One region of the Sphingomonas sp. BL2 genome, then DNA from elsewhere that is predicted to be linked to it. Evidence: predicted binding sites of a transcription regulator. Region 1 holds the regulator's gene; the other holds the start of a gene.

Region 1 (6,429 bases):
TCCTCACCGATCTGGCTACCCGCGGCGAGACCAGCATCGAGATCGCCGAAGCCGCGCGCGCGCTCCGCAACCGAATGATCCCGATCGACGCCCCCGCCGGCGCGATCGACGTCTGCGGCACCGGCGGCGACGGCCACCACACCCTGAACGTCTCGACGGCCGTCGCGCTCGTCGTCGCCGCAACCGGCGTCCCCGTCGCCAAGCACGGCAACCGAGCTGCCTCGAGCAAGGCCGGCGCCGCCGACACGCTGGAGGTACTCGGTCTCGACATGGACCGCGCCGGCGCCACTGCCGAGGCGAGCCTCAACGAGATCGGCATCGCCTTCCTCTTCGCCGCCAATCACCACCCGGCGATGAAGCGCATCACCCCGATCCGCCAACGCATAGCCAAGCGGACGATCTTCAACCTGATGGGCCCGCTCGCCAACCCGGCCGGCACCACCCGCCAGCTCATCGGCATCGCCCGCCCGGACTACGTCACGCTCTACGCCGAAGCGCTCGAACAGCTCGGCACCGAAGCCGCGCTCGTCGTCTCGGGCGAAGAAGGCCTCGACGAACTGTCGGGTGCCGGCCCCAGCATCGTCGCCTCGGTCGGCACCGTCGCGCTGCCGGGCAAAGTCGCCCCCGAAGACGCCGGCCTCACCCGCCACGCGATCACCGACATCCGCGGCGGCGACGCGCACCACAACGCCGACGCGCTCCGCCGCCTCCTCAAGGGCGAAGCCGGCGCCTACCGCGACGCCGTCCTGCTCAACGCCGCCGCCGCCTTGATGGTCGCCGGCACCGTCACCACTCTCGTCGACGGCGCGGCCAAGGCCGCCGCCGCCCTCGACACCGGCAGCGCCGACGCGCTGCTCGCCCGCTGGATCGCCTACTGACATGACCATGCTCGACCGTATCCTCGAGACCAAGCGCGCCGAAGTCGCCGCGCGCAAGGCCACGACCTCGCTCGCCGATATCGACGCCGGTATTGCCCGCATGTCGAAGCCCCGCGGCTTCCGCGCCGCGCTCGACGCCAAGACCGGCTATGCGCTGGTCGCCGAGGTCAAGAAAGCCAGCCCGTCGAAGGGCCTTATCCGCGCCGACTTCGATCCCGTCGCCCACGCCCGCGCCTACGAAGCCGGGGGCGCCGCGTGCCTGTCGGTGCTGACCGACGAAAAGTGGTTCCAGGGCTCCGACGCGTATCTGACCGCGGCGCGCGACGCCGTCTCGATCCCCGTCCTGCGGAAAGACTTCATGGTCGACCCATGGCAGTCGACCGAGGCGCGCGCGATCGGCGCCGACTGCATCCTGATCATCGTCGCAGCGCTCGACGACATCCAGATGGCCGAGATCGAGGCCTCCGCGCTCGAATGCGGCATGGACGTGCTGGTCGAGGTCCACGACGCGCACGAGATGGAGCGCGCGCTGAGGCTCAAGTCGCGCCTGATCGGCGTCAACAACCGCGACCTGCGCGACTTCTCGGTCGATTTCCAGCGCACCTACGACCTCGTCGGCAAGGCGCCCAAGGACTGCACCTTCGTCGCCGAGAGCGGGCTCACGACCCGCGCTGAACTCGACGCGATGGCCGAACACGACATCCACTGCTTCCTGATCGGCGAAGCGCTCATGCGCCAGGACGACGTCGAAGCCGCCACCCAGGCGCTCATCGGATGACCGGCCTGACCCACATCGACGAAGCCGGCGCGGCAAGAATGGTCGACGTCGGCGGCAAGGCGGTCACCGCCCGCGAAGCCATCGCCTCCGGCCGCATCACCATGTCCGCCGAAGCCGCCGCGGCGATCGGCGCCGGCACCGCGAAAAAGGGCGACGTCCTGGCAGTCGCGCGGGTTGCCGGCATCATGGCCGCCAAGCGCACCAGCGACCTCATCCCCCTCTGCCACCCGCTCCCGCTGACGAAGGTTGAGATCGAACTCGTAGTGGACGAAACCGGCGTAACCGCGACCGCCACCGCCTCGACCGAAGGCAGGACCGGCGTCGAAATGGAAGCCCTGACGGCTGCCACGGTAACGCTCCTGACGATCTACGACATGGCCAAGGCGATCGACAAGACGATGGTCCTCACCGACATCCGCGTCCGCGCAAAGTCCGGCGGCAAATCCGGCAACTGGACCGCCTAAAACAAAACCCTCTCCCCAAAGGGGAGAGGGAAAGACGCCAAAGGCGTCGAGGGTGAGGGCAGGCCAAGCAGAACGCGCTCAGCTGAACTCAATCCCCGCCAATAGCCCATTCATGATCCTCGACGATCGTAGACTCCACCGGCCGCCCCGCCGCATCGAGCGAAGGATCATACCGAAACCGCTCCTCTATCAACCGACACGTAAGCGTATCCAGCTCCCGGCTCCCGCTCGACCGAGTCACCCGGCACCGCGAAACCCGCCCATCGGTCTGCACCAGATACCGCACCGAAACCCGACCCCGAATCCCCGTCTCGGCCGCCTCGCGCGGATAGTCCGAATCCTTCAACCGCCCCTTACGCCACCGCGGCGGCGTCTCCTCTCCACCCCCACCGTCACCATCGCCATACCCACCGCTGCCGGTGCCATTACCAATCCCCCCACTCCCGGTCCCCGGTCCGCGAACATCCGAAGCGCCAGCCGTCGCCTGCGCCCCCACCCCAGCCTTCTCCGCGACCACGACCGGCGGTGGCACGACGATCGGTACCACCGGCGGCGGCGCCACCACCTCCGTAGCCTTCGACTTCAAATTAGGCGGCGACGCAGCCCCCTCCGGCTTGCGGCTAGGCGACGGCCGAGGCCTAACCTTCTCCTCAGGCGGTGGTGGTGACGGCGGCGCCGCATCGAACACCTTCAACGCATCGCTCACCGCCGCCGGCATCGGCACCACCAGCCCGTTGAGCAGCGCATAGCCCAGCACCCCCGGCAACAGGGCAGCACCCACCGCCGCCCCGATCCTGTCTCTCGCCCGAGGCTGATTACGTGTCATCATACTGATCTGGTGCCTCTTTCTCCCAAACAAAGCCCTGCTTCGGATGAACCCCCGCTGGCCGAGCGCTTTGGGAAGGCGACAGGCGATCACCCGCGTCCCCTCGTCGGCTCGGAAGAGGGCAGCCCCCCAACCACCACCCCGGCGAAGGCCGGGGCCCAATTGGGAAGTTCGCAGTAACGAAGCGCGACGTCCGCCAAACCCATGTTTCCCCGCGAAGGCGGGGACCCAGTCTGGGCTCCCGCCTTCGCGGGAGAACAAGAAGGATGTCGCAAACGTTCGATATCAAGCAGCGCAGAGAGCAACGGATCGTCCTGCCGCAGCCCCAACAACACCTGTCCTACATCCCAAACCCATGGCAAAGCGCCAGCCACGCCAAAACTCACCCCCTCCCGCCGGACCTTCTACCGGACGAGACCGTTCCAAACCTGAACCCCAGATCCGCTCCCGCCAAGAGTCTCCCAGCGTGTGAACTTCCTGCACTTCCAGCAGGAAAACCACGTAATATCAGAGCCAAAAGCATGACCCTAGTCCCCGTCGCCGAAGCCCAGAACCGCCTCTTCGCCATGGCCCCCCGCGTCGCTAGCGAGACCGTGACGTTACGCGAAGCCGCCGGCCGCTGGGCCGCCGAGGACATCCTCGCCCGCCGGACGCAACCCGCCGCGGATCTCTCGGCCATGGACGGCTACGCGATCCGCTTCGAAGACCTCCCCGGCCCCTGGAAAGTCATCGGCGAAAGCGCCGCCGGCCGCCCCTTCGCAGGCCACGTCGCCTCCAACGAGGCCACCCGCATCTTCACCGGCGCCGCCATGCCCGACGGCGCCGACACCGTCATGGTCCAGGAAGAAGCCGAGCGAGACGGCGCGACCCTGATCCTAGCCGGCGAAGGCCCGCCCACGGTCGGCCGCAACACCCGCCGCAAGGGCCTCGACTTCTCCACCGGCACCCGCCTCATCGCCGCCGGCGACCGCCTCAGCCCCGCACGCATCGCCGTCGCCGCAACCGGCGGCCACGGCAGCCTCACCGTCAATCGCCGCGTCCGCGTCGCCGTCGCCGCCACCGGCGACGAACTCGTCCCCCCCGGTTCGACCACCGACGGCGTCGCGCTCCCCGAATCGAACGGCATCATGCTCGCCGCGATGCTCGCCGACATGCCCGTCGACGTCGTCGATCTCGGCATCCTGCCCGACAATCTCGACATACTCCGCGAAGCCTTCGCCAGCGTTCAGGCAGACCTGCTCGTCACCACCGGCGGCGCGTCGGTCGGCGACCACGACCTCGTCCGCCCGGCGATCGAAGCCGCCGGCGGCACCATCGAATTCTGGCGGATCGCGCTGCGCCCCGGCAAGCCGATGATGGCCGGCCGGATCGGCGAGATGATGGTGCTCGGCCTCCCCGGCAACCCGGTCTCCGCGTTCGTCACCGCGACGTTGTTCGTCAAACCCGTCGTCGCGCACATGGCCGGCGCCCGCGACCCGTTGCCCCAGTCGACCCACGCCCTCCTCGGCGAAGACCTGCCCGCCAACAACGCCCGCACCGACTATCTCCGCGCCGAACTGCGCGACGGCAAAGCCTATGCCTCGACGATCCAGGACAGTTCGATGCTGCTCACGCTCGCCCGCTCGACCTGCCTGATCGTCCGCCCCGGCAACGCACCCTTAGCAAAGACAGGCGAATCGGCGGAAATCCTCGTGATCGCGTGAAGCGAGCGCTTGACGCGGTTAATTATGTTCCATAGAAGTTCCCAGTCTGTTCCGGACGGAGAACCGCCATGCTCACGCGCAAGCAGCACGAACTCGTCTGCTTCATCAACGATCGCCTCAACGATACCGGCGTCTCGCCGTCGTTCGAAGAGATGAAGGACGCACTCGACCTCAAGTCGAAGTCGGGCGTCCACCGTCTGATCAGCGCGCTCGAGGAGCGCAACTTCATCCGCCGCCTGCCGAACCGCGCGCGCGCGCTCGAAGTGCTGCGCATGCCCGAGCGTGCGGAAAAGAAGACGCCGACCAAGCCATCGAACGTCAAGGCCGCCCCAGCGGCCGCGACGCCGCAACCAGCGAACGACGTCGTCGAAATCCCGCTCCACGGCCGCATCGCCGCCGGCGTCCCGATCGAGGCGTTCGAAGGCAGCACTATGCTGGCTGTCCCCGCCGCACTCCTCGGCACCGGCGAACACTACGCCCTCGAAGTTTCGGGCGACTCGATGGTCGAAGCCGGCATCCTCGACGGCGACTACGCCCTGATCCGCCGCACCGAAACTGCCCGCGACGGCGAGATCGTCGTAGCCCTGATCGAAGACAGCGAAGCCACTCTAAAATACTTCCGTCGCGAAGGCGCCATGGTCCGCCTCGACCCGGCAAACCGAGCCTACGACCCTCAACGCTATGCCCCCGCCCAAGTTCGCGTCCAAGGCAAACTCTCCGGCATCCTCCGCCGCTACGACTGAGTTGCCGAGACCGGGCTGCGTCATCGCGACGCAGCCCGGTCTCGGTTTTTGGTTGCTCAGGAAAAGCGACAGCCTAGCCCCTTAGCTAAGTCGCTTCTCCGCCCGACAACAGCGACGGGATCTGTTGGGCAAGTTAAGCTAGATGCACTGGGCGTGTCGAAAAGCGGCTAGTTTTTCGACACCCCCAACCAGCCCCCAAGCGTCCGAAAGCCCCTCTAACGCTTCGATGCATAGTCGCGCTCTCAACTCGAATGCCCAATCTCTGCGCCTCTGCGCCTCTGCGCGAACATCTCGTCCTCAATCTCCAGCGCGGCCGAAGAATTGGTTCACGTGGAGACGCGGAGCTGTTGCGCTTAGGGAAAACGAAGCACCTCCAAACGTCTTCGGAAGGAAGACTAAACAGTCCCCAGCCTGAGCCACCCCGTCATACAAAAACCTTCTCCGCGCCTCCGCGTCTCGGCGTGCACCAGTTCTTCTTGCTGTGACCGTATGCGACGACGGAAGATTTTGTTCACGCGAAGGCGCAAAGGCGCGAAGATATGGTGCCTGGATCAGCGCCTACCGGCCTTCGCGGACCGCCGAAAACCAACGTCGGCTTATCGTTCATGGAGGTATAAAGGTCTCCCGAGTCGCATCACCTTCGCGCCTTTGCGCCTTCGCGTGAACATTTCTACTTTGACGGACTCGGCTGGCGCGAAACGCCGGCACAGCACCGTGAAACCGGTCATGGCGCGGCCTGAACGCGTACGCGGTGCGTTCGAGGAGAGGCGGATCGCGCCAGGGGTGGCGATCGCCTGCGTTCAGGATCGTCACGACTGTCCCGCTACCTAAGGTCAGCGCGACGCCGCCCGTACGCCGGAGTACACGACGATCCAGTTTCAGCCACCGTGGTACACACGGTTTCGGCAGACCGCGTTCGCTGACGACGACATCGGCGCCGTGACAGGCGGTAATGAACTCAGCAATCGGAACCATATAGGCGCTGCGGGTCGCCAGGATGCGCCACATCTGTCCCCGCGCAGCAATATCTGTGACGC
Region 2 (5,628 bases), on a different replicon from region 1:
TCGCCCCGGGGAACTGATTCCCGATACCCCGCTCGCATTCGTTGCCGAGCAATTGCAGGTCGAACCCGATGTGCTGGCCGACTACGCGACGCGCGGCCCGACCCGGTACGAACAGCTCGATGCGCTGCGCGACGCGTTCGGTTTCACGCCGCTCAGTCGGCCGCTGCGAACAACATTGCAGGAATGGCTCCTGCCGATCGCGCTAACGACCACCAGCGGGCCCCGGCTCGCGCGGGTGCTGCTGGATGAGTGCCGGCGACGGCGCATCATTGTGCCGGGCATCAGTTCCGTCGAGCGGATGGTCGCCCAGGCGTTGCTCGATGCCGAACGCCATGTTGCCGAGCATCTCACCCGAGGACTGGACGCCGGGCAACGCCAACTGCTCGACGCCCTTCTTTTGCCTCATGCCGGCACGAACCAGAGCGATCTGGCCTGGGTGCGGCAACCACCCGGCAAGCCGGGCCGCAAGACGTTTGCCGCCATCATCGAGCGATTGACACTGCTTCGAGCGATCGGGATCGATCCCGATATCGCCGCAGGCGTACATCCCGAACGCCTGCGACGCCTGTGCCAGGAGGGTGCGCGGCTGACCGCGCAGCACGTTCGGACGCTGCAAGCGACACGGCGTCGCGCCACATTGGTGGCGACCATACTTGAAACCATAGTGACGCTCACCGACGATGCGGTGCTGATGTTCGATCGCCTGCTGGGCCAGATGTTCCGGCGCGAGCAGAACAGCGCGGACACGGCGCTCAAGCGTGACCGACGTACCATCAACGGCAAAATCCGGTTGCTCGCCCGGCTCGGCGATGCCCTGCTTGCCGCCAGGGTGTCGGGTGGCGACATCGCCGCTGCGGTCGAAGCAACGATCGGATGGGACGATCTCGGCCGCGAGGTCGATGAAGCCCGCAAGCTGATCCGTCCCGATGCCGTCGATCCCGTCACGATCGCCGCCACCAATTACCCCGTCCTCAGACAGGTCGGTCCCTCGTTCGTCGCCTCGTTCACATTCGGGGCGGTGCCAGCCTGCCATGCGCTCGCGCGAGCGGTCGCGATCATGCGCGACCTTCATCTCGGCCGCCTACGAAAGATACCGACCGACGCGCCGGTCGGCTTCATCCGGCAGGCTTGGCGTCGGGGGATCGGCTCCGACATTCCGGATCGCAGGATCTATGAACTGTGCGTGCTGGTCGAGCTTCGCGACCGGCTTCGCGCTGGCGACATGTGGGTCGAGGGAAGCCGGCGATATCGTGCCGTCGAGCAGCAACTCATTTCCGGACGCGTATTCGCCACCATGCGCGCGGCTGGCCCATTGCCAATCCCGGCACCGGATACGGCCGGTGTCTGGCTGGCCGAACGACGCACCCGCCTTGCCCGTCGATTGGCCGAGGTCGAGCGAAAGGCGGAAACGGACGCGCTGGAAGACGTGCAACTCAGTCTCGGGAGGCTGCGGATTTCGCCGTTGAAGGCGGTCACGCCCGAGGAAGCCGATACCGCGCTTGCGCCACTCTATGCCCATCTACCCACGATCCGCATCACCGACCTCCTTGCCGAAGTCGATCGATGGACTGGGTTCAGCCAGTGCTTCACGCATCTGCAAAATGGGCTTGTCGCCGATGAACCACGCGCGATCCTGACAGCGGTACTCGCCGATGCCACCAACCTGGGCCACACGCGCATGGCGGAAGCCTGCAATTTTGTGACCCAGCGCCAGCTCGGCTGGCTCGCCTCATGGCATCTGCGCGAGGAGACCTACGGCCGCGCTCTCGCCCGGCTGGTCGATGCCCAGCACACCGCACCGCTCGCCGCCCTGTTCGGGTCCGGCACCTCATCCAGCTCGGACGGTCAGAACTTCCCGCTCGACCGACGCGCCCAGGCAACCGGCGCGGTCAATCCGCACAAGGGGACGGAGCCGGCCATCTCCTTCTACAGTCATATCTCGGATCGCTACGCGCCGTTCCATTCCACCGTTATCTCGGCTTCCGCGAGCGAGGCGGCGCAAGTGCTCGACGGGCTGCTCCACCACGGCGCCGATCTGCACATCGAAGAGCATCACGTCGATGGCGGGGGCGTCTCCGACCATGTGTTCGCGCTATGCCATCTGCTCGGATTCCGGTTCGCGCCGCGCATCCCAAACATCGCCGCACGCCGCTTGCACTTGTTCGACGGCATCGAACCCGGCCCCGATATCGCGCCGCTGGTTGCGGGCAGGATAGACGAAGGTCTGATCGCCGCGCACTGGGACGACGTGTTGCGATTGGGAACCTCGATCCGCACCGGCGTCGTCAGCGCATCGATCATGCTCGAACGGCTCGGCGCCTACCCGCGCGCCAACGGCTTGGCACTGGCATTGCGCGAGATCGGTCGCGTCGAACGCACGCTGTTCACGCTCGACTGGATCGAACAGCCCGAACAGCGTCGCCGCGCCACCCGCGAACTCAATAAGGGAGAAGCAGAAAATGCACTGAAACGCGCCATTTTCTTCCACCGCATCGGCCGTATCCGCGATCACGCGCTGCAAGCCCAGAGCCATCGTGCGAGCGCGCTTAATCTCGTCGCCGGTGCCATAGTCCTGTGGAACACGACCTACTTGCAAGCCGCCCGGATGCATCTCGCCAACCTTGGCCGACCGGTCCCGCCGGACTTGCTCCAACACCTATCGCCGCTCGGCTGGCAGCACATCAACCTCACCGGGGATTACCTCTGGACCGATCCCGATGCGCCGTCCACCGCGCTCAGGCCGCTCCGCCTCATGCGCGCCGTCGAAGGTCTGGCAAAACCTTAGCGTATATCTGGGTCCGTTCTATGTACCGACCCCAAGGATGAGGTCCTTAATTGTCTCGAACTCGCCGACGCGCGCGATTTTCTGCCGCGTCCGGCCTAAACGGGTGGTTTTCGCACGTTCGACCGTTAGCGTTCCCTCCAGCGCGTGGATGCTCTGCCAGACATCATGCTCGAACGTACCGGGCGCTTCCGATAGGAGGATGGCGTAAAGGCGAAGGTCCGCCGCGCGAGCCACCTCCAGCTCCCCTTTAACGCGTGCGTTCGTGGCAATCTGGCGGAGACTCTTTGGGTCGGTGCATCCCTGGATGGTCTGCAAGGCGCGAGCGACGGCTATGTTGGTCATGGGTCATATCCTGCCTGGGAAACGGAAAGGGCAGGGGCCTTCCACTCCCTGCCCTTGATGTCGATCAATCCAGCTCGAAGTGCTTGCGCAGCGAACGGAACGTCGTCTCCGTCACGGCATAGTGACCATAGCCGCGCTCGGCATTCTCCGCGCTCGTCCAATCATCCCACGTGAACAGGAAGGCGTGCTTGTCGCCCGTGATGGTGCGCGTCCGCTTGGTGACACGCCCCTGAAAGTGCCCGTAATTGTCGATCCCCGCCTCATTGAGTAGGTTGGCGGCGATCACCGGGCCATGCTCGGCGATCACTTGAAGCCCCGCAACGGTCTGCGGAGAGCAGCCCTGCATGAACTCGGCCACCTGTTCTGGCGTCAGGTCCACCACCTCCTCGAACTCGAACCCGTTGGCGTTCTGTGGCGTGGCCGATGACGCCGACGAACCAAAGAAGGTCGCAAGCAAATCCTGTCGCGTTGCCGGTTTGAGTTTGATAAGATCGGTATCGTTGATGATGATCTGCATGGTAGCCTCCATTGGGTCAGAGTGACATTTGAGGCGGTGAACTGATCCTTCACCGCCTCAATACCGCATTTGGGCTTCAGCCTTGGCGGCGTCAAGTGGCGATCTCGCGTCCCCAAAAATATTTTGATGAGGTGAGCGCGTGGTTTGGGCGCTGCCCCCCCCCAAAAAAAATTGGCGGCAAAGAAGAACCCCGCAGAAAACCGACACCGACGATACGATGCGCCGAACGGTGCATCTCCCCTGTTCCCTTTCCGTTCCTTCGCGCGTTACAAGGGCGTGAAGGGAATCACCATGCTGCCGTTGATGCAGCCGGTGCCGATTGCCGAGGTGCCGAGGGGAATTCTTCTACGCATCGTCGGTGCAGCCGGCGCTGGCTTTCCAAGCCCTGCCCAAGATTGGCAGGAAGACGCGATAAGCCTGATCGAGCTGTTGAGGCTCGATCGAGCCGCGAGCTTCGTATTCCGCATTAGCGGCAGCAGCATGATCGAGGCCGGAATCTACGATAACGATGTCGTGGTGGTCGACCGCGACACTCGCCCCGCACAAGGGCATATTGTGATCGCGATCGTCGATGGTGGCTTCGTTTGCCGCCAGCTTGTTGAGCGGCGCGGCGGGGCATTCCTCGAGGCCCGTAACAGCCAGCAATGCTACGAACCGACGTCGGCCGAAGGCGTGGAAATATGGGGCGTCGTGCGGACAGGCGTCCGCGACTACCGGCGCTAGACGGTATGTCGTGGGCGATCGTCGATGTCTCCAACTTCTATGTCAGCGCAGAGCGCCTGTTCGATCCGAGCCTGCGAGACGTGCCCGTCATTGTCCTGTCCAACAATGATGGCTGTGCGGTCGCGCGTAGCGAGGAAGCCAAGGCACTTCACGTCCGGATGGGCGATCCGGTCTTCAAAATTCGCGATCGGATCAAGCGCCACGGTATCCAGCTTCGATCGAGCAACTATGAGCTGTATGCGGACCTCAACCGACGCTTCAACGCCGTTATCGCCGATTACTCAGATGTGGTGGAAGTCTACTCGATTGACGAGAGTTTCTTCCGCCTCCCGGTGCTGCCGAACGGCCTCGGCGACGTAAAGACCGCGCACCTGGTCCGCGACGACATTGCGCGATCGGTCGGCCTTCCGACCCGAATTGGGCTGGGACCGACGCGTACCCTATCGAAGGTTGCGAACGCCTTGGCGAAAGCGACTGAGAAGATTTGGGGGGGCGTGGTCGACCTGCACGACGTCGAGCTGCGCCGGCGACTATTCGAGCAATGGCCGGTTGGGGAAGTATGGGGGATCGGAGGCGCGCTCGAAGCGCGGCTCCGGCCTCTCGGCGTGAAGACGACCGCGGACCTGGCTGCGTTGCCGCCCGCTGTCGCTCGCGACGTAGGGACGGTCGTGCTGGAACGTCTCGTGCGAGAGCTGGGCGGGGTCGAGTGCGACGACTTCAAGGTGTCGCCAGAACCGCTGAAGGCGACTGCGGTCACTCGCCAGTTCGGCGAGCCCGTCACCGCGCTCGACGAGCTGCGTGAGGCTATGTCGCGGCGCGCGGCGCGAGCGGCTGAGAAGATACGAGCGCAAGGGCTCGCGGCGAGCCGATTAATCGCGTTCGCGCATGGATCTCGATACCGCGCCAACCCACCATCAGCGTCACGATCGGCGCGGCTATCTCCTCCGACAAACGATCCCCGCGTCATCGTTGGGATCGCGGCGAAGATGATGGAGGCGATGTATGAGCCTGGAGGCGTCTATACGAAATGCGGAGTGCTGCTGGAGGGCCTGACGCCGGAGGGGCTGGGGCAATCGGACCTGTTCTCGGCTCCCGACCCTAAGGCACCGGCCCTGCTGGCGGCAATGGACGGCCTCAATGATCGGTTCGGGCGAAACACCGTCATCCTTGCCGCGCAAGGGTGCGGCGCGCGATCATCAGATACGAAGCGGTCGCAGAAGAGTCCGGCATGGACGACTCAGATCGGAGAGATACCTATCGC

The links. The regulator LexA, encoded in region 1, represses DNA repair genes until DNA is damaged. The targets are predictions, from matches to a motif close to GTTCCNCNCTTGTTCT.
Region 2: AC1ME3_RS19990 (LexA family protein) is a predicted target of LexA. The motif match lies at 3,887-3,902, and genes of this name have one in related genera.

What each region holds. Positions count from the first base shown of each region.
Region 1 covers NZ_CM155261.1:2,958,943-2,965,371, reverse strand. Annotated here, with positions in the region: gene trpD (anthranilate phosphoribosyltransferase) at 1-878, shown strand, start outside; gene trpC (indole-3-glycerol phosphate synthase TrpC) at 880-1,656, shown strand; gene moaC (cyclic pyranopterin monophosphate synthase MoaC) at 1,653-2,120, shown strand; gene AC1ME3_RS13885 (energy transducer TonB) at 2,209-2,901, opposite strand; gene AC1ME3_RS13880 (molybdopterin molybdotransferase MoeA) at 3,468-4,649, shown strand; gene lexA (transcriptional repressor LexA) at 4,718-5,392, shown strand; gene AC1ME3_RS13870 (ComEC/Rec2 family competence protein) at 5,996-6,429, opposite strand, start outside.
Region 2 covers NZ_JBWXPL010000003.1:55,774-61,401, forward strand. Annotated here, with positions in the region: gene AC1ME3_RS19975 (Tn3 family transposase) at 1-2,785, shown strand, start outside; gene AC1ME3_RS19980 (hypothetical protein) at 2,804-3,127, opposite strand; gene AC1ME3_RS19985 (hypothetical protein) at 3,192-3,644, opposite strand; gene AC1ME3_RS19990 (LexA family protein) at 3,936-4,367, shown strand; gene AC1ME3_RS19995 (Y-family DNA polymerase) at 4,373-5,628, shown strand, end outside.